2 regions of the Pseudoalteromonas sp. MMG022 genome follow, and region 1 is predicted to be linked to the other one. Evidence: predicted binding sites of a transcription regulator. Region 1 holds the regulator's gene; the other holds the start of a gene.
The links. Region 1 encodes sigma-54, which starts transcription at its own class of promoters, with help from an activator protein. Its sites were predicted from a motif close to GTTGGCACGNNNNTNGNNT; they were not measured.

Region 1 (17,829 bases):
TGAGTTGCACGCTCTCTATCTTGGGCATCCATCGCACCGACCACATCTTGGTAGACGGTTTCAGGCAAGCTTCTCAGTACTTCCCCAAGGTCATCGTCATCCATATCTTCGGTGGCGGCGGCGATGAGCTCAGGTTCCATCTGGACGATGATACTAAGACGAACATCTTCCGATAGCTCTTCTAGTACATCACCTTGAATATCTGGGTCGACCAGTTGCCAAAGTTGGCGACGAACCTTGTGTGGAGAGGACTCTAGCAGTAGTGCAGTATCACACGGTGCAGTTTCAGCCAAAATGCGTCTGACTTGAACAAACTGTCCACTATTTAAAGCCTGCGTTACTTGTTGCAGTTGTTGCAGTGTATAGTCTTGTTCAAGGGCTTCAGGCATAGGCTTCCTTCAAATACTGTTGTTATTTTAACGCAGTGCCTTAAGGAGAAGCTGAAGAGCCAGCTAAGGTATGACAGAGAAAGTCAGGCACAACTCATTGCCTAAGAGTTTAACGTAAATTCTGCCTGCTTACCAAGTATCTAAGTGGTTTTTATATAGAGTATAAGCCTGCTAACTTATTCTTGCTCATGAAACTTTTGGGCAATTAGCTCACCAATCGCTTGAAGTGCTCCCTGCGCATCTGGTCCGTCACAAACGACTTTAACCTCTTTGCCTTGGCTACTTTCTAGTAGTAGCAATGCAAGCACACTGTTGCCATCGGCAGATTTATCATCTTGGTATAGAGTAATTTGTGCATCGAACTTCACTGCTAACTGTGCGAGTACTGACGCGGCTCTGGCATGTAATCCACATTTATTCTGAATTAAGAAAGTATCTTCACAACGCATAATATCAGGTATCTTGTTCTCTATGGCGGATTTTAATGTTTGGGTGCGTACGTGCAAAGCTCTCACCAATGGTTTGTGCTAGATAGACAGAGCGATGTTGTCCACCTGTACAACCGATAGCGATGGTTAAATAACTACGGTTGTTGCGCTCAAGGTGGGGTAGCCAAGTTTGCACGAAAGTTTGAATTTGCCATGTAAATTTTTGCACAATGCTGTGACTTGCCAAGTAGTCTTTTACGGGTTGATCTAAACCGGTCAATGGCTTGAGCTCGGGTTCCCAATGAGGGTTTGGCAAAAAGCGTGCGTCAAAAACAAAGTCAGCCTCTTTAGGTATGCCATGCTTAAACCCAAATGATTGAAATGTAACGATAAGTTGTTTATCTTTCTTACCTAAAATTCGCTCTCGAATGGTTTCTGCGAGTTGGTGAACACTCAAATCTGTGGTGTCTATCAGGACATCTGCACGAGTGGTGAGTACATCAAGTAGTTTTTTTTCTGCTTTTATTGCTAAATCTAAGGGCAGATCATGTATTGATAGCGGATGCAGGCGGCGAGTTTCGGAAAAGCGTCTGATGAGTGTATTGTCGTCACTATCAAGGTAAAACAACATTGGGTTTGCAAAACCCGGTAAGTACTCAAGTATATCATTAAAGTCTTGTTGCTCTTTTGGCAGGTTGCGTACATCAATACTGACGGCTATTTTATCGTAATTGTCAGATACGCTGCGCACTAGTGAGGGCAGTAGATTAACAGGAATGTTATCAACACAGTAATACCCCAAATCTTCGAGTACACGTAAGGCAACGGATTTTCCAGAACCGGAACGACCGCTAATGATGATTAGTTCCATTATGCTCCCTTTGGTAACCTAGTCTGCTGAAGCAATAATGGCATAAAGTTCCTCATCATTGCCAGCATTGCGCAGTTGTTTACAGAATTCTTTATTATTTAGCTTTTCGGCAATGGCTGCAAGGGTTTTCAAGTGCTGTTGATTATCACCATCTGGGACTATCAGTGCGAGAAATATATCGACGGGACGGTTATCAATGGCATCGAAAGGGATTCCTTGCTGATTTACGAGTAACATAGCGGTAACTTCGTCGATACCCTCGATTCGGCCATGAGGGATTGCGATGCCCTTACCAATACCAGTACTCCCCAATTTTTCTCGGCTCATCAATGCATTTAGTATGTCATGTTGGCTTAGCTCTGGGAGTTGTTCATGCGCTAACTCACTGATGTATTCGAGAACCCGTTTTTTGCTATTAAAAAGGACCGCAGCTTTACTGCAGTCCTTATTGATAAGTGAGCTTAATTTCATGATTAGTGTCGAGTAAGCTTCTCTTTGTGTTTAATTACTTGGCGATCTAACTTATCGATAAGGCCATCGATCGCAGCATACATATCTTGATGTTCCGTTGATGCAAATAACTCTCCACCATTGACGTGTAAAGTGGCTTCGGCCTTTTGGACCAGCTTTTCAACATCTAAGATCACATGTACATTGTTGATGTGATCAAAATGCCTTTCCAGCTTCGCAAACTTGTTGGTTACATAGTCTCTTAATGAATCAGTGATTTCTACATGACGACCAGTTAAATTTAGTTGCATAAGCATTTTCCTTCTTTGGTATTACGTCTAAATCAAGCTCTTACGCTGATTGGACGGTGGAATGGCTAACGACTCCCGATATTTGGCTATGGTGCGTCGGGCCACCTTTATTCCTTGCTCTGCTAGGATATCTGCTATTTTACTATCGCTTAATGGTTTCGCGGTATTTTCTGCAGCTACTAGCTTTTTGATAAGTGCTCGAATCGCAGTGGATGAACACTCTCCTCCGTTTTCTGTACTCACATGGCTTGAGAAGAAGTATTTCAACTCAAAAATGCCCCTAGGTGTATGCATATACTTTTGAGTCGTAACTCGAGAGATGGTTGACTCGTGCATCTCTACCATTTCAGCTACATCATTTAACACCATAGGCCGCATTGCTTCAGGGCCATGTTCAAAGAATGCCTGTTGTTGTTGCACAATGCAATTAGTAACTTTCATTAAAGTTTCATTTCTGCTTTCTAAGCTTTTAATGAACCATTTAGCTTCTTGAAGATGTGAGCGTATAAACTGACTGTCTGTGCTGGATTTCACTGAGCGTGACATTGCCGCGTAGTGATCATTCACTCTGATTTTTGGCATACAATCGGGATTTAACTCAACAACCCAGCGACCTTTGACTTTTTTAACTGATACATCTGGGATTACATATTCTGACTCTTCCCGAATAATACTCGCTGCGGGTTTTGGATTGAGCGAATGAATCAACGTCATAATTTCTTTGAGCTCAGTTTCCTTGAGCTTGGTCTTTTTCATCAAGGTGCGATAATCTCGGCTCGCTAAAAGATCAATGTGCTCGTTGAGTATCATTTTGGTTTCTTGGAGCCAAGGTGTTGTTTTTGGGTCAAATTGGTTTAACTGAATGCAGAGACACTCTTGCAAACTGCGTGCACCAATACCGACTGGGTCGAACAATTGAATACGCTTTAGTACTGCTTCTACTTCATCAAGTTCAATAAGCTCTTCAGTATTGCCGTCATTAAGGCTCTCTAGAATATCTTCGGTGCTCAGTGTCAGAGTACCGTTATCATCAATTGCCTCTACGATTGCGACAGCGATGCCATGATCCGTTGGACTAAAAGGAGTGAGCTCAAGTTGCCACATTAAGTATTCATGAAGGGTTTCAGTGGTTTCGCCTTGATAAACGGTTTCGTCTTCAGGCATAGGGCCGCTGCTGGCTGCAGGGGCGGCACTCATGTACTCATCCCAAGTAACATCCATGGCCAATTCATCGCTGACGGTATCTTTGCTCAGCGCCGCATCAGAGTCCATTTCATAGTCGCTAACGGCCTCTGCTTCATAGGTGTCCTGATCTTGGCTTGCATCGTCCTGGCTATTATCTTTACCATTTTTTTCTTGAGCATCACTATCAAGCTCAGAATCGGAATCAGACTCTTCTATTTCAAGAAGGGGGTTGCTATCCAGCGCTTCTTGAATTTCTTGTTGTAGATCCAGCGTACTCAATTGCAGCAAACGAATGGCCTGCTGTAATTGCGGTGTCATGGTAAGTTGCTGCCCCATGCGCAGCTGTAACGATTGCCTCATGTACCTTTAACAATCCTTCTTATTCTCTATTTTATTGTTGTGACCAAGCGTATATTAACTATAGCCTGAATTGTTCACCAAGGTAGACATCTCTTACTGTTTGATCCGCCAAAACATGTTCAGGCGTCCCAGATGCGATCAGTTCACCATGTGATACTATGTAGGCTTTTTCACATACATCAAGGGTTTCTCGAACATTGTGATCGGTAATAAGTACACCGATACCTCTATTTTTTAAATGTTCGATTATTTTCTTTATATCTAACACTGAAATGGGATCAACACCAGCAAAAGGCTCATCTAGGAGGATAAATTTTGGATTTGCGGCTAAAGCGCGAGCAATTTCAACACGACGGCGCTCACCTCCAGATAAAGCCATACCTAAACTGTCACGAATATGCTGGATGTTGAACTCATCCAATAACTCGTTTAAAACCTGCTCTCGGGCTTCTTTGTTTAGTGAGTTCCTCGTTTCTAGAATTGCCATCAAGTTTTGGTACACTGTTAGCTTTCTAAAAATAGATGATTCCTGCGGTAAATAACCTATACCAAGGCGGGCTCGGTTATGCATAGGCAATAGCGTAATATCATGATCGTTAATACAAACCGTGCCATGGTCACTTGGAACAAGGCCAACAATCATGTAAAAGCTCGTTGTTTTTCCAGCACCATTTGGACCGAGTAAACCGACTATGCTACCCGCTTCTACGCTTAGGCTAACGTTTTTGACAACTTGTCTGCCCTTGTAGCTCTTTGCCAGAGCCGTTGCGGTCAATACGCTCATAATTACTTACCTTGGTCTGGTTTTTTTGATTTCTTCTCAGGTACAAGAATGGTGTGTACTCGAGCGTTATCCTGTTCACCTCGCTCAGCACTGATCAGTTGTTTGTCCATGTCGTAGGTGATTGACTGAGCTTGAATAATCTGTCCAGACTGGTTGATAGAGGCATTGCCTTTGATGACCAAAGTACGATTAGCAACATCATAACGGATTTCCAGCGCGCTGGCGGTAAGTTCAGTTCCATCTAGCTGCTTTTCAATAAAGCGAGCAGGGTTGCCCGTTGCTACGAGGAGTTGTTTATTATCGCCTAATTCTTCTCGGCGATGAACTTCTAATCTGTCGGCATTGATTTTACGGTTGCCATGAATGATTTCGACATTCTGTTCAAATATGCCAATATTGGTTTTTAGCATGGCTTGTTGCTTACCCGCTTTGATGGAAACCTCACTGGTCGTCTTATTTTGCTGCGCGTTAACGCTGTGGCATAGGAGCAACCCAAGCAAGGTTACAGTAAATAATAATTTATTGGTCATAATAAATAGTTCGAGTATGGTTTATTAATTCAATTATATCGGTGTTTAAATCGGCATAGAGACCTTTGCCTGTAATCTTTAAACTCGGTCCAGTAATTTCAACTGGTCGTTCCGACTGCATTAGTCGCTCATTTATTTCAACGCGTATATTGTCTGCTTTAATCAACGAGATCATCGCACCCGTCGTAAGATTTTGAGCTTCTACATTTCCTTCTAACATCAGCGTATTATTTTCATACAAAGTGGCCTCTTGGGAAGAAATCAGCCAGCTTTGTGAGCCGTTATACAAGTTAAATACCGGCGCAGTAAAGTGGCTAAATCCAAGTTCTTGATATAGCTCCATTTTAACAGCCGTGACCGTGTAAGTTCTGACGCCAGCCTCATTATATGAGGTTTGTTGTAACTCAGTTGCGATATAATCTGGTTTCGCAATTATGTCACTCTGTTTACTCGTTTTTGGGGTTTCCTGTGTTAGATAGGGGTACCAAAGCCAAGTCATTGATATGACAAAAATAATAAGCAAAATGGCTCGACTGCTACTCATTACAAGTTTCCAAAACGTGGTCGCAGCGTTACGCTGTACCTCAAACTAAAATGCGTTTGATGAATAAATAATGAATGACACTCTGTTGTCACAGATATCTCCATGTTAAAGCACCCCTGCGCGAAGCAAATCTTGAGTGTTGAGTGCGCCAATAGGGCGGTTATAGTCATCTATGACAACCAAGCCATTGATTCGTTTAGTTTCCATGATATTTAAAGCCTCTGCGGCTAGCATATCAGCTTTTGCTGTTGTGCAGTTCACCGTCATTGCTTTGTGAATCGGTGTGTGGTGTAAATCAACCCGTTGCTCGATAATACGTCGCAAATCTCCATCAGTGAAAATACCAATTAGTTCATTGTGCTCATTTACAACGGTGGTCATACCGAGCCCTTTTGCTGACATTTCAAAAAGCGCATCTTTAATCGTACTTGTATATGAAACAATCGGGACTTGTTCATCTTTGTGCATGATTTCATTTAACGTCAGCAATAAACGTTTGCCCAAAGAGCCACCTGGATGTGACAGTGCAAAATCATCGGCGGTAAAGCCCTTCGCTTCGAGTAACGCAACGGCCAGTGCATCACCCATAACAAGCGTTGCAGTGGTGCTGGCTGTTGGTGCTAGACCAAGTGGGCAAGCTTCTTTTGAAATGGCAATATTGAGGTGAATGTCAGATAGTTTTGCCATTGAAGAAAGAGGGTTACCCGTCATCGTAATTATTTTTGCACCAATACGTTTTATCACGGGAATAATATTCAAAACTTCACTTGTTTCACCTGAGTTTGAGATCAACAATACAACATCCTGTTTGGTGATCATACCCAAGTCGCCGTGGCTTGCTTCTCCTGGGTGAACAAAAAATGCCGGCGTGCCTGTACTTGCAAATGTTGCAGCGATTTTGTTACCAATGTGTCCCGACTTTCCCATACCGATAACAATAGTGCGGCCCTGACAATCAAAAATAGCCTGACAGGCGCTTGCAAAGTGCGTGTCAATATACTGGCCAATTTCGGTGATGGCTTGCTGTTCTATCTCAATAACTCGCTGAGCGGTATCAATAAACTGCTTCGATAACATGAAAGTGGATCCTAGGTAATTATGTAGTACATATAGCCAATAAACGCTGCGAGTAAAAGGCCACCTTCAAAGCGGTTAATGCGACGCGTTCCAGTAAAACTCAGACTCATGAAAACCAATGCTAAAGTTGCACCTAACATGATGTAAATATCGCGGTTGGCGATATTGCTATCAATGTTCGCGGGATTAATAATGCCAGCAATAGACAGCACGGCCAATATATTGAATATATTAGAGCCAATAATATTACCAAGTGCAAGGTCATCTTCTTGCTTTAAAACACCAGCTACGCAGGCTGCGAGCTCAGGTAAACTTGTGCCTATGGCGATAATTGTGAGACCGATCAGCAGGTCACTCATGCCAAAATATTTTGCAATATCAACCGCAGCATCAACTAAATATCCAGAGCTGACAGGGAGCAATACCATGCCGACGATTAGCCATAGTAAGGCTTTGCTTGTCGGTACGTCATTAGGCACCTCTTCACAGGCTTCATTGATCAGTGGGTCATTACTGTTGCCACTTTTTTTTGTGATAATGATCAAGGTGAGTAGAAATACGATAAATCCTACTAATAATGCGGCGCCTTCAAAAAAGCTAAAGTGATCATCGCTAACAATAAGCCATGCTGCCAGCGATACTAAAACCAACAAAGGCATTTCTCGTTTCAATATTCCGGAGCTGACCGATAAGGGACGAAGTAATGCGGTGATACCCAGTACCAATAAAATATTCGCGATATTTGACCCGACCGCGTTACCAACGGCTGTATCGGTTTTATCAGCAAATGCTGCCTGAGCTGCAACCATCATCTCAGGGGCCGATGAACCCATCGCTACGATGGTGAGACCAACAATCAGTGTAGGAACACCGAAATTACGCGCAAGCGCCGCAGCACCGAAAACGAAGCGATCGGCGCTCCATACTAATGCGACAAACCCGAGAATCAGAATACCAAATGATAAAACCATAAAAAGTGAAGCCGATTGATTAAGTTACAATGGCGCAAATAGTAACAAATGCCCTCGCAAAAGTATAAGTAAAAGAGGCGATTTGATTGCCTGTTTGCTGCGTATTCAGGTTCAGGTCAGACATTTTATATTACAAAAAATTACGAAAACTTTTTTCCTTCACAGAGCAAAAAATCGTATTATGGCACCATTAGCAAAAGTAGATGTGGAGAGCGGCTTGTCGCAAGCAATTGTAGAAATCAAGGATGTGACTTTCACACGGGGTGATAGGATCATCTATAAAAACATGAGTTTCTCCGTACCAAAAGGAAAAATAACCGCGATTATGGGCCCAAGTGGGATCGGGAAAACAACTATGTTACGCCTGATTGGTGGTCAACTAAAGCCAGATAACGGAGATATTTTATTCGAAGGACACAGCATTCCTAGCATGTCGCGTAAAGCTTTGTACGATACTCGAACGAAAATGAGTATGTTGTTTCAAAGCGGTGCACTGTTTACGGACATGTCGGTGTTCGATAATGTTGCTTTTCCGCTGCGCGAGCATACGCAGTTGAGTGAAGACCTTATTAGGCTAGTCGTACTAATGAAGCTACAGGCGGTTGGCTTACGAGGAGCAAAAGACTTAATGCCATCAGAATTATCAGGCGGCATGGCAAGGCGCGCTGCTTTGGCTCGCGCAATCGCACTTGACCCTGAGCTTATCATGTATGATGAACCTTTTGCTGGCCAAGATCCAATCTCTATGGGTGTATTAGTCAAACTAATCAAATCACTCAATGAAGTATTGGGACTGTCTTCATTGATTGTGACACATGATGTCAATGAAGTATTGAGCATTGCTGATCATGTGGTGATTATCGCAGAGCAAGGTGTAATTGGCAGTGGTACGCCTGCACAAATGCAAGAGCATGAATCCCCGCTGGTACAGCAGTTTTTACAAGGTCTTTCAGATGGCCCAGTACCATTTCATTACAAGGCACAACGCTATGAAGAAGAGCTTCTAACTGGGGGTCTGCAGTGATCGATTTGTTTCAAGCAATTGGACATAAGACATTAAGTCGATTTGCTTCGCTGGGCCGGGCAACACAAATGTTATTCGGCGCTTTGCTCAGATTGCCTAATTTTCGTAAAGGGCCTGCATTGTTGGTGCGCCAACTGTATATGGTAGGTCATCAGTCGCTTTTGATTATCATGGTTTCCGGGCTATTTATTGGCATGGTATTAGCGCTGCAAGGATATACCGTATTGGTCGGTTATGGCGCGGAAGATAGTTTAGGGCCTCTTGTGGCGTTAAGCTTATTACGTGAACTAGGTCCCGTAGTAACGGCGCTATTATTTGCAGGGCGGGCTGGAAGTGCGCTAACTGCCGAAATCGGTCTTATGAAAGCGACAGAGCAACTCTCCAGTTTAGAAATGATGGCTATCGATCCGCTGCGTCGTGTGATCTCACCGCGATTTTGGGCTGGTTTCATAAGTATGCCGATACTTGCATTGATTTTTTCTGCAGTGGCAATTCTCGGTGCGCATTTAGTGGGCGTTGATTGGTTGGGTGTTGATGCAGGCAGTTTTTGGTCAATTATGCAATCTCAAGTCTCGTTCGAAAAAGACATATTAAATGGCATGATCAAAAGCTTTGTATTTGCACTGATCGTGACTTGGATAGCGCTGTATAAAGGTTACGATTGTATCCCGACGTCGGAAGGGATCAGTAAGGCAACGACTGAAACGGTAGTCCATTCTTCATTGGCAGTATTAGGGTTTGATTTCTTACTGACTGCTGTGATGTTTTCAGGTTAAAAGGTTTTAAAAACAAATGAATACACGGAATATAGAAATATTGGTTGGCTTGTTTGTCGCATTGGGTGTTGCAGCATTTGCAGTACTGGCACTAAAAGTTGCAAACACAGGTATTAGTGGTAATGGTGAAACTTACACATTGAACGCTAAGTTTGAAAATATAGGGTCATTAAAAACTCGAGCGCCAATCAAAGTAGGTGGGGTCGTGATTGGCCGCGTGGAAGGGATAAGTATTCACCCACAAGAGTTTGTTCCAGTGGTATCTATGAGTATCGATGCAAGTTATGAGTGTCAGTTCTCTGATACAACTTCAGTATCTATCCTTACTTCAGGAATATTGGGTGAGCAGTATCTTGGCATTTCTCCTGTTATTGCTTCAGACTCTGCAAAGCAAACCTGCTTAGGTAATGAAGTGACAGGAGACAGTGATACGGAACTTGAAGCGCTTTTTGGTGTTGAGAGTAAGGCACTTAAAAATGGTGATTTGATCACTGACACTAAATCAGCACTAGTATTAGAAGAGTTGATTGGACAGTTTTTATTTAATCAAGGTAGCGAATAATGCGTGCGATAGTAGGATTTCTTTTCGTTGCTGCACTATTGATTTGCAGCAGCACGACATACGCAAATGATACGGTGAATATGCAGGACCCGTATAAAATGGTCCAGCAAGTGGCTGACAATACATTCAAGCGTATTACAAAGGACCAAGCGATTATACAGCAGAACAAAGAACATCTTCGCATCATCGTCGAAGAAGAGCTATTGCCATATATCGATTATAAATATGCCGCCTACAGAGTATTGGGTAGCTATATCCAAAAGGTCAGAAATATCACTGATAAGGAAGAAAAAGCTCAGGCCGTTGAACATGTTAAGCAATTTATTGAAGTCTTTAAGAACTATTTGGTAGCCACTTACGCAGGTGTATTCACTCAGTACACCAATCAAAATGTTGAGTTTGGCGCCGCGAAAGAGTTTACAGACGACCAGGTTGCTATCGTGAAGACCACAATCGTTGAGGAAGGTAAACCTGATATTAAAATCGACTTTAAAGTGCGTAGAGACTCAAATAATGAATGGCGTGCGTATGATATGATGGCAGAAGGTATTAGTTTATTGGATGCCAAACAAACAGAACTACATGGTATTTTACGCCAACAAGGCATTGCACATGTAATTGACCTACTCGATAAGAAAAGCCGTTTACCTGTCCAGTTTAGGGGGGATGATGGCAACAAATAAAGTAGAGTTTGTGAAGCTTGACGACGAACTTGTCCGTATTTGTGGTGAATTAACTAGGAACAGCTTAGTGAATGAACGCCTTCTTAACCAGCAGATAGAAAACGTTCAGTCGGTACGTTATTTTGACCTTTCTGAGGTCTCTAGGGTTGACACGGCGGGCTTAGCTTGGTTAATTCACTCCCTAGGTAAATTACAGAGCCAAGGCAAACGCCTTGAGCTTAAAAATGTGCCTGAACAACTCCATAATTTAATGGCGTTGGGTCAGGTATCGAACTTATTTGAGTGAGTCTAATGGAAACAAACCAAGTCGAAACTTTATTAAGAGACGCATTGTCACTGCAAGAAGTGATCGTTAAAGCCAATGGAAATCACTATGAGGTGATAGCAGTTGGAGAGTGTTTTGACGGGTTAAGCCGCGTTAAAAAGCAACAGCTAGTATATGGTCCGTTGATGGGAACAATCTCTGACGGCACGATTCATGCCGTAAGCATCAAAGCATTTACGCCAACGGAGTGGCAAAGAGAACGCAAATTTATTCTACCGCAATAACGGAGTCACGATGGATCAGTTTGTTATCCAAGGGGGCACCACTTTAGCGGGTGAGGTCACTATATCTGGCGCCAAAAATGCGGCGCTTCCTATTCTATTTGCTGCACTACTTGCAGACGGTGAAAGCCGCTTTTCCAATGTTCCACAACTGAGGGATATAGGTACAACAGAAGCATTATTAAAAACACTTGGTGCGGGGGTTAAGTGGCAAGGTGATATCCTGTTTGTTGATGGTCGTTCCGTTGACAAAGTGCTCGCGCCATATGAATTAGTAAAGCAAATGCGCGCTTCGGTATTGGCCCTTGGACCTTTGCTTGCGCGTTTTGGCGAAGCGCAAGTTTCATTGCCTGGGGGCTGTGCAATCGGCGCGCGTCCTGTTGATATTCATATCAGCGGTTTGGAGCGTATGGGGGCAAAAATTAGTGTAGATAATGGCTACATCAATGCAAAAGTGGATGGACGTTTGAAGGGCGCTGAGATTTATATGGAAACGGTCAGCGTGGGGGCAACAGAAAATCTATTGATGGCTGCAACGTTGGCTGATGGAACGACCATACTGGAAAACGCAGCACGCGAGCCAGAGATAACGAACTTAGCTGACTGCTTGAGAGCGATGGGCGCTAAGATAACAGGTGCTGGCACCAGTCGTATCGAGATACAAGGCGTCGACAAGCTCGCTGGAGGCGAGCATAAAATTCTACCAGATAGAATTGAAACAGGTACTTTCCTAGTCGCCGCTGCGATGGCTCAAGGCGAGGTCTTGTGCACCAACACCGATCACACTAGCTTGGAGCCGGTACTAGACAAGCTGCGGGCAGCCAATGCACTTGTTGAAGTGACAGATAACAGCATCTATCTGGATATGAGAGGGCGCACACTCAAAGCGGTTAATATCAAGACGATGCCACATCCTGGTTTTCCTACAGATATGCAAGCACAGTTTACCGCGTTGAATGTGGTTGCAGAAGGTAGTGCAACTATCACCGAAACCATCTTCGAAAATCGCTTTATGCACGTGCCTGAATTGCAGCGTATGGGCGCAAACATCCGCCTTGAAGGCAATACAGCGATATGTGCAGAGACTGACAAATTAAGTGGTGCGCAGGTAATGGCGACGGACTTAAGAGCGTCTGCAAGCTTGATTTTAACGGGGGTTGTTGCCAGTGGTGAAACCGTTGTGGATCGCATCTATCATGTTGATAGAGGTTATCAACGTATTGAAAATAAGCTGAGCAAATTAGGGGCTAAGATTAAACGTAGACACAATTAGTTGTTTACAAAGCCCGAGTAACAAAAAAGCGAGTGATTATACTCGCTTTTTTGTTATCTATTTTAGGGCTTAGTTTGCACGAGTTTCAAGTTCCGCTACAACTAGGGTGAAGGTACGTAATTCGTCACCGCGATACACTTGAAATTCAAGACGCGTTCCGGGGCGAGTATTACCTATAAATTTAAGTGTTTTTTGCGGGTTGGTAACGGGCTCTCCTGCCACTTTAACAATAATATCATTCTCTTGCATACCCGCTTGCCACGCCGGGCCGAGAGGATCTAAATCACTCACTCTGAGACCTACAATTCGCGTATAGAGGTCAGTTACCTCTTTGCCAGTGCTATCCACGGCAGCGCCCCTAAAACCTAAGTACCCTCTGACTACGCGGCCATCCTGAATCAGCTTTTGCATCACTTCTTTAGCAAGTTTATAAGGAACAGCGAACGAGATCCCCTGAATGTCGATATTATAGCGGGTACGAAACTGCGCCGAGGTAATACCAACCAGTACACCGTTAGAGTTAACCAGCGCGCCACCAGAGTTACCTACGTTCACTGCCGCATCCATTTGCAATAAATTATTATAGGGGCTATCGGTGAGCGTCTGCTTGCCAGTAGCGCTTATAACACCTTGCGTGATGGTTTGCCCTAGGTTGAGCGGGTTACCAATTGCTAGCACCACATCGCCTACACGGGGGCTAAAATTATCATTAATGGGGATAACCGGCAGATGTTGCGCATCTATTTTCAATAAGGCTAAGTCAGTGATGGTATCAAAGCCTATTACCTGTACATCATCGAAACGGCGACCATCTGTTAGGATCACCATGATTTGATCTGCATCGTTCACGACGTGATAGTTAGTCAATATGTAGCCGTCGTGAGACATGAGTACACCAGAACCTAGCTCTTGAGTTGTGTTAGCTCGCATGTAGCGCGGTACTGAGGAGATGCTCTCTGAGAATATGGTAACTACAGCAGGAGAGGCTTTTTCGACAGCATCAGCAAAGCTCATATGGCTGCTAGAATAGTGACCGGAAACGTCCAGTTTGGGAAGGAGCGCATTTTTTAGATTAGGAGAGAACCAAATAATAACAAATGCGATACAAAGCCCTGCCAACATCGGAGGCAGAATAAAGCGAATAAATTTTAACATGCGCAGTCTTTATGATTTTTAATCGTTTTATGATGCACAAAGAAAAACACAGCGGCAAGTGTCGCTGTGTTTTTCCTACTAATTTATTGTTACTGGATAAGTAAGAACACTGAATCTCTACCGCGTTTTATGCCTAGTACGATGTTACCCTGAATATCTTCGATAAGGTTACTCATATCGCGGATACTATCGACTCGCTTGCGGTTCACTTGCATTATCACGTCTCCTTCTTCTAGACCAACTCTAGCAGCTGGTGAGCGAGGCTCAACGGATGTTACAACAACCCCCTTATTGCCATTTCGCTCGCCACTTTCTAAGACCGCACCTCGCAGCATTGGGTGAATTCTATCCGCTGGAGCTTGTGCTTCCCCTTGGCCTTTTAAGGTCACTTCTATGGTGCGTCTTTTACCATCACGGTAGACACCTAACTCGACCGTTCGGCCCTCACCTATAGTTGCAATTTTACTGGCTAACTCTGCAAAGCTTTGGATGTTGCCACCATTTACGCTAATGATGACATCGTTTGCGAGTATGCCAGCTTCGGCAGCGGCTGAATCTTTAATAACGCGGGCAACATATGCGCCTTGTTTCACATCAAAGCCTTGTGCTTTAGCGATACCAGCATCTAAGGTTCGGCCTTCAATACCAAGCGAACCGCGACGAACCTGACCAAATTCAACGATCTGGTCAACGAGGTTCTTCATCATGTTTGAAGGAATAGCAAACCCGATCCCCACATTACCGCCAGATGCACCTAATATTGCGGTGTTGATACCGATCAGTTCACCGCGTAGGTTCACGAGGGCCCCGCCCGAGTTTCCTTGGTTGATAGCCGCGTCTGTTTGAATGAAATCTTCGTAACCTTCGATATTTAAACCACTACGTCCTAGCGCACTGATGATACCTGATGTCACTGTGTGACTAAGACCAAAAGGGTTTCCGATGGCCACTGAGAAATCGCCAACACGCAGTTTGTCAGAATCAGCGAGTTTAATCTCGGTGAGGTTTTCGCCATCGATTTCTAACAAAGCGATGTCAGACTCTTTATCGGTGCCAACCAGTTTGGCTTCAAACTCGCGGCCATCTTCAAGTGTCACAATGATCTTTTCTGCATCGGCAATTACATGGTTATTTGTCACGACATAGCCTTCATCAGCATTGATAATGACGCCTGAACCTAGGCCACTGAATGGGCGCTTTTGACTGCGTGGTTGTGGGTTACCGAAAAAATAATCAAATGGGTCAACACGCCGACGTACCTCCTTTGCACCAGTCACCTGAATGCTGACTACGCCTGGAGTGACGCGCTCTAACATAGGTGCAAGTGTTGGCATGGTTTGTCCATCAACTGCCATAGGTAATTTGGCTAAGGCAGCGTTTGGACTAAGAAGTAGTGACGTTGATAAAATAGCTGCTGTTAATAACGAGTGTTTCAATTTCATAGTCAGTAAATACTCCGCAAAAAGCGTTAATGCATTGAAAAGGCGCGTGCTTTGAACAAAGCACCAGTTGCCATTTCGCTATTGTAAAAAACTATATTTACTGACTATGGGGTCAAAAAAAAGTTCATCAAGAGACTTTTGACTGCTTACTTTCTGAACGCTCCCCCGAGAATAGGCCGCTCTCTCCGTCAACATAGTCAGTCGGTTGGGCTGCACCTTCATTGGTTTTGTCGTTACGGCGACGCTCGGGGCGGCTTTTCAGTGAAGCATGTAATTGTTCGGTGGTTTCTTTTGAGAAAAACGGCTCACTGGGATGTGTTGGTTTTTCGGTTAATAACACCTGATTGGTTTCTTCAACATGATTGAGAAGTTGGCTATAACTGTCTTGCATCTTTGTCATCAGTTTTTTGGTGCTTGCTAAGTGGTCGGCAACTTCCTGACGGTATTGCTCTAGCTCATGTTTGGCTTGCTGAGCTTGTTGCTCAAGTTCACCATGTTTAAATTGCTTTTTAGTCCACACTGAACCAATAAAAAAGGCGGCGATGGCAACGACTACGATAAGTCCCATCCAAGCAAATGAGGTCATACATCTCTCCTAATAAATCGCGGGGCGCATACGCTGTGAATAGCAGGGCGAGTTTGCGACTAATGATAAAATCTAATGATAAGCTAAATATACGCTTAGAATCGATGCGTGTTAATATAATACGCAAATAAAAACGCAGAACTATGTAAACAACTATGACACCTTGGGAAAAATATCAGCAAGATTTAAAGCGCGAAGACTTTCAATATGATAGCGCACAAGAAAATGCGGTTAAGCATTTACAACGTTTGTATGATGACCTCACAGCTGTGCCACCAAAGCCAAAGGGCCTTTTTTCTAAGCTGTTTGCTAAACCAAAGCAACAGAGCATAACTGGGTTATATTTTTGGGGCGGTGTTGGGCGCGGTAAAACGTATTTGGTTGATACGTTCTACGAAGCCTTGCCCACGCAACGAAAGATGCGTGTACACTTTCACCGTTTTATGCACCGTGTACACGATGAGTTAAAGTTGCTCAAAGACGTGAAAAACCCGTTAGAGACTGTCGCTGATAAGTTCAAACAAGAGACTGATATCATTTGTTTTGATGAATTCTTCGTGCAAGACATTACTGATGCGATGCTACTTGGTGGTTTAATGCAAGCATTATTTGCCAGAGATATTGTGCTGGTTGCAACGTCTAATATCGTACCGGACGAGCTATATCGTAATGGCTTACAGCGCGCACGTTTTATCCCAGCGATTGAGTTGGTGAAAGCCAATACCGAAGTGGTCAATGTAGACTCTGGTATTGACTACCGCTTAAGAACGCTTGAGCAGGCGGAGATTTATCATAGCCCGCTGGATGAACAAGCAGATAAAAATCTGTTTGAATATTTCGATAAGTTGTCACCTGAGCCTGGCAAGTTGAATGAAAAGATTGAGATAGAAGGGCGTCTGATAGCGACGCGAAAAGTATCCGATTGTATCGTGATGTTTGACTTTAGTCAGCTATGTGAAACAGCGCGATCGCAAGTGGATTATATGGAGATCAGTCGTTTATACAACACAGTGATCTTGTCGAATGTCAAACAGCTAGGGCAACACAACGATGATGCAGCCAGACGCTTTATTGCCTTGGTGGATGAGTTTTATGAGCGCAATGTAACGCTGATCATTTCGGCTCAAGCGCCTATTACTGAGCTTTATACCCAAGGCACATTAAATTTTGAGTTTAAGCGATGTATTAGCCGCTTGCAGGAAATGCAATCACTAGAATACCTCGCTCGAGAGCATTTAGCCTAAAGGGGTTATTGAGCTTTTGGCGCGTAAATTTAGGTGAGAAAGTTTTTTGTAGAAAAAACAATCTCACGCTAGTCAAGCCTTGATAGAGTTGCTATAATCCGCGGCCTGCCACGTTGCGTTCTATTGCCCTCGTCGGCTTAGCCACCGACTTGAGCGGCAAAAAAGTCTTAAACTCGAAGGGGTTAAAGCACTCATATAGTAAGCGGTAATCAACTTTGATTACCTGTGGTTTTAAATAGAAAAACATTGGATTTTTAAATGAAAACGTTTGTTGCTAAACCAGAAACTGTAAAACGTGACTGGTACGTAGTTGACGCTGAAGGTAAAACTTTAGGTCGCATCGCTACTGAAATCGCTCGTCGCCTTCGCGGTAAGCATAAAGCTGAGTACACTCCTCATGTTGATACAGGTGATTACATCATCGTTATCAACGCTGAAAAAGTTACTGTAACTGGTAACAAAACTCAGGACAAAATGTACTACGCTCACACTGGCTTCCCGGGCGGTCTTAAGTCTGTGAACTTCGAGAAACTTCAAGCTAAAAAGCCTGAAATGATCATTGAAAAAGCGGTTAAAGGCATGTTACCTCGTGGCCCTCTAGGTCGTGAAATGTACCGTAAACTTAAAGTTTACGCTGG
Region 2 (4,290 bases), on a different contig from region 1:
CAAGTCCTGCCAAAACAAGGCGACTATGCCAAGCAAGCCAAGTCCCGCTCCAAAGTAAATACGCTTGGCGATTGGCTTAGAGAAAAATACTCTAGTGTTCACTATGTTTATGATCAGCAATAAAGAAAAAGCGATGGATGCCATAGCTGAATTTAGACTGTTTTGAGCCCAATAAAGAAAGAGATAGTTGGCACCAAAGTTACATATCGCGAGTAAAATAAAGAAGCCATGGTCCTTGATTGAGTATCGCATGGGTAGTTTTTTCATTAAAACATAAAGCCACATACACCCAGCCGCCAACGAGAACCTCAAACAAAGAGACACAACTTCGTTGACTTCACCTAATTGAAATTCGATGGCCAGCCAAGTGGATCCCCAAATTAATACTGTGATCAAATACAGTAGCATATCCTTCATAACTATTACCTTGAAGTTTGTAAGTGTGAACTTACATTTGTGGAAGGGTTGGAATAATGCTCATTGTAGGGGTATATTGTGTACATACCATATACAGAAAATGACAAATATAACCTATACAGATTGAGGGCGTGATGAGTTTCGTCGTATCCAAACAGCAAAGTGCCTATTTATACCAACAGGTCGTTCATTTAATCTCGCAAATGGCAGAGCAAGGCGTGCTGCGACCCGGAGAAAAGTTACCCTCGTTGAGAGTAATGGCGCAAAAGTTGGCTGTCAGTATTCCTACCGTTAAGCAGGCTTATCAAGCGTTAGAAGCACAAGGGAAAGTAGTAGCGAAAGAGAAATCCGGCTACTTTTTACAGGCGGCTCAGGTATCTCATGCCATGCCCAAACGCTCTCGGTTGTCCACCCAACCTATTGTTGTGAATAAGCAGTGCTTGATAGAGCAGGTTTATCAAGCGATTCACCAGCCACATGTGGTACCACTTGGTATTGCTAACCCAGTAGCAGTGGCAAGTACAGATAAAGCTTTGGCAAAACTGATGCGCAGGGCAATGAACATGGCAGGGCAGGCCATGATTAACTATGGTGCAATTGATGGTCTACCTGAACTCAAGCGACAAATTGTTAAACGTTATTTAGATATGGGGCTTGTAGTGAGCCCAGAGGAAATTGTGATCACCAACGGGGCACAGGAAGCACTGGCAATAGCACTACAATGTGTGACCAATGCCGGTGATGTGGTGGCGATTGAATCTCCCAGTTACTTTGGGGTCGTGGAATTGATAGAAAGCCTGGGTTTGAAAGCTGTTGAAGTGCCGCTGTGTCCTGATGATGGGTTGTGGTTAGCGGATTTAGAGCGAGCCCTTAACAAGCGAGACATCAAAGCATGCATTTTCTCAACCAGTATCAATAACCCTCTAGGATCTTATATGCCAGATGAGCGGCGCGCGCAGCTTGTGAAGCTGCTTGAGCATCATCAAGTCACCTTGATAGAAGACGATGTGTATGGTGATTTACACTTTACGCAGCAGCGTGGTAAACCAGCCCGTTACTTTTCCACAACGGGGAATGTCATCACTTGTTCGTCGTTCTCGAAAACTGCTGCACCCAGTTACCGAATCGGCTGGCTTATAGCGCCACAGGTTATAGGCCCCGCAAAGAGGTTGAAGCGTGCATTTAGCTGTTCATCATCATTAATGAACCAGTGGGTCTTGGCTGATTATTTGGCCTGTGGTGAATACGATCGTCATTTAAAGCTCTTGCGTAAGCGTTTGCTGGTGGCAAAAGAGCGTATGATGATGGCGCTGCGTCAGCACCTTCCTGATTTTGTGCGCGTGAGTGAACCAAAAGGAGGGTGTGTTTTATGGTTAGATCTGGGTGCTCAATATGATGGCACCAAGTTATTTCATCTGGCTCTATCACATGGGATCAGTATTGCACCTGGAGCGCTATTCAGTGCCAGTGATAAGTACAGGAGTTGTATCCGTATTAGTTATGGTGTGCTATGGGATCAAAAAACAGAGCATGCCATTGCACAGCTTGGGCAACTAGTCACACAAGCAAAAAAATAGTCGACATAGGGCCGACTACTTAGGGAGAGAAATGTGTGGTTAGTGCTTCAAGGTAAATAGTTGATAACCTGATAAAGCAGGGACTTGTTCTTTTAACTGGTTTTCAGTCTGTGCTATCACCGCAAATTGGTCACACAGTGCGTGGGCTTGTTGCTCAATGTTTCGAGCCTGTAGCTCAACTTTTTCCTCGATTTGCTGGCCCATATTTTCCATGCGTTGTTCAAACTTCTCCATATCGCCGCCAGAGCTTACCATTTGTGAACCAACAGCCATCAGAATGCTGCCAATAGACTCCATCATGGCTCCTTCAATTGCAGACTCAATTCGCTCTTCAAACTGTTGTTCAAAGTTATTACCAAAATCATTGAAGGCTTGTTCACCCATGATAAACGCACCTTGTTGGTAAAAGGTATCACGTACTTCTACCTGTACCTCTTCTAGCAAAGTACTTAATGAGCCAAACTCTTGTAATTCGAATGCAGCAGCAACTTCATCTAAAGCAACACCAGCTACTTTAATACCATCTAAGGCGATATTGGCAACCTGAGGTAATTTGCCACGCAATTCGTCAGCATAATTCATCACCGTGCGCTGTTGATCATGATTGAGTGCTATTTGCTCACCGTTGATAAATATTGTGCCGCTCTCAGTGATGCGCAATTTACCTTGGTCATTGCTTTTGGTGATGAGTAACTCATCGGGCGTGATACGAACATCATTTTGAAAACTAACTTTGCAGTCGGCAGAGCTGAACTGCAGGTGTGAGCCGTCCGCCTGCGAGTGTGCAAACGATGTGCTACTTACAGATAAAGCTGCTAACAAGACTAATTTTTTCATGTGGAAAATCCTTGCTTATGATAGATACGCCAATGGTTATTCAAATCTAATGCCAATAATTAAATGTCTTTAATATCAGGTGTTTGTTGTTTTTTGGCGTTTTTTTTGATGTTAGCAAATTTTGCTTTTTGACCATAATTTAGCTTGTTTGACTAAAACTACAACAATGATTAAATATTTTTATTAAGACGATAAAAAACTCTCACTTCCAAGATTTGAGATTTCCAGCTAAATACTCACTTAGGTGAAGGGATCACGATTGTGAGCGCACTTTCACCAAGTAACTATTATTAACACTTATTGGAGTGGGTTGTGGGTAAGACATTTTCTTATGATGCGCTTGATGATGATTTTGTAGATGACGAGTACGAAAACCTCGGCCGTAATCAGCATGATAAGCAAAAGCGAAAGGTAAAGAAAAAGCTCGATGACTATCTTGAACAAAAGCGCTTGCGCAAAAATTTAGGTGAAGATGATTTCGATTATCTTGATTAATTAAAAAGGAGGCGTTGGCCTCCTTTTTAATGCCACAAATAGGCTAGCCGTTTAGCGCACCTATAATTGATTGGACAAGCTTCTCTGGTTTGGTTGTCGGTGCAAAACGTTTTAATGGCTGGCCATCGCGAGCAATTAAAAATTTACTAAAGTTCCATTTGATACGTTTCCCAAAAAGCCCCGGCAGAACATCTTTAAGGTACTGATAAACAGGGTGAGTGGTGTCACCATTGACATCAACTTTTTCCATCATTAAAAAATCAACACCGTAGTTAACCAAACAGCCTTGCTGTATTTGTTTTGCATCACCAGGCTCTTGTCCACCGAATTGATTACATGGAAAGCCGATGATAACCAAACCTTGATCTTGGTATTTTTCATGTAGGGCTTGTAGTCCTTCATATTGATGCGTTAAGCCACACTGGCTTGCAGTATTGACTATCAATACCACTTTGCCTTGCAGTGCTTGAAAGTCAAATGGCTGACCTTGTAACGTATTGGCAGAAAGTTGATAAAATGGGTGCATCGCTTGATATCCTCTTGAATGATAGAAAAAACTAACACGTTTAAGCGAAACTATCGAGTAAGAACTCAATTAGCAAACGAACTCGATAAGGCATTAAATCCTTGCGTGGATATACCAACCATGTCGCGCCATCATTGACTTGAAATGGCTCTAGAATATAGCTGAGTTGGCCTCGCTCTACATACGGTTGAACAATATCTTTGGCCATATGGGCAACGCCTAGTCCAGCTAGACAAGCATTGATCAAGGCATATGAATTGTTGCTGCGCCAATTGCCAGAAACTTTGATCTCCTCCAGTTGTTCACAGATCATGAATCGCCAGCGACCGTGGGCACCGGTCAGACAATTATGATTCTGTAAATCATAAGGGTGGCGTATCATCCCCTTTTGAGCTTGATAGTTCTGGCTTACGACCCAAGTCATAGGTCGGGTGTATA

Region 2: a site for sigma-54 is predicted at 2,870-2,888, ahead of L1070_RS17645 (YggN family protein). Genes of this name have one in related genera too.

Annotation. Positions count from the first base shown of each region.
Region 1 covers NZ_JAKFZQ010000004.1:102,870-120,698, forward strand. Annotated here, with positions in the region: gene mgtE (magnesium transporter) at 1-389, opposite strand, end outside; gene L1070_RS04905 (HPr family phosphocarrier protein) at 566-838, opposite strand; gene rapZ (RNase adapter RapZ) at 843-1,688, opposite strand; gene ptsN (PTS IIA-like nitrogen regulatory protein PtsN) at 1,707-2,159, opposite strand; gene hpf (ribosome hibernation promoting factor) at 2,162-2,449, opposite strand; gene L1070_RS04925 (RNA polymerase factor sigma-54) at 2,477-3,994, opposite strand; gene lptB (LPS export ABC transporter ATP-binding protein) at 4,053-4,778, opposite strand; gene lptA (lipopolysaccharide transport periplasmic protein LptA) at 4,781-5,308, opposite strand; gene lptC (LPS export ABC transporter periplasmic protein LptC) at 5,298-5,852, opposite strand; gene L1070_RS04945 (KpsF/GutQ family sugar-phosphate isomerase) at 5,958-6,929, opposite strand; gene L1070_RS04950 (calcium/sodium antiporter) at 6,941-7,900, opposite strand; gene L1070_RS04955 (ATP-binding cassette domain-containing protein) at 8,082-8,924, shown strand; gene mlaE (lipid asymmetry maintenance ABC transporter permease subunit MlaE) at 8,921-9,700, shown strand; gene mlaD (outer membrane lipid asymmetry maintenance protein MlaD) at 9,717-10,262, shown strand; gene L1070_RS04970 (ABC transporter substrate-binding protein) at 10,262-10,945, shown strand; gene L1070_RS04975 (STAS domain-containing protein) at 10,932-11,231, shown strand; gene ibaG (BolA family iron metabolism protein IbaG) at 11,237-11,494, shown strand; gene murA (UDP-N-acetylglucosamine 1-carboxyvinyltransferase) at 11,505-12,764, shown strand; gene L1070_RS04990 (trypsin-like peptidase domain-containing protein) at 12,834-13,919, opposite strand; gene L1070_RS04995 (DegQ family serine endoprotease) at 14,009-15,361, opposite strand; gene L1070_RS05000 (YhcB family protein) at 15,489-15,947, opposite strand; gene zapE (cell division protein ZapE) at 16,103-17,191, shown strand; gene rplM (50S ribosomal protein L13) at 17,450-17,829, shown strand, end outside.
Region 2 covers NZ_JAKFZQ010000024.1:57,186-61,475, reverse strand. Annotated here, with positions in the region: gene L1070_RS17655 (EamA family transporter) at 1-417, opposite strand, end outside; gene L1070_RS17650 (PLP-dependent aminotransferase family protein) at 552-1,994, shown strand; gene L1070_RS17645 (YggN family protein) at 2,034-2,831, opposite strand; gene L1070_RS17640 (hypothetical protein) at 3,144-3,326, shown strand; gene L1070_RS17635 (glutathione peroxidase) at 3,370-3,852, opposite strand; gene L1070_RS17630 (LysR family transcriptional regulator) at 3,893-4,290, opposite strand, start outside.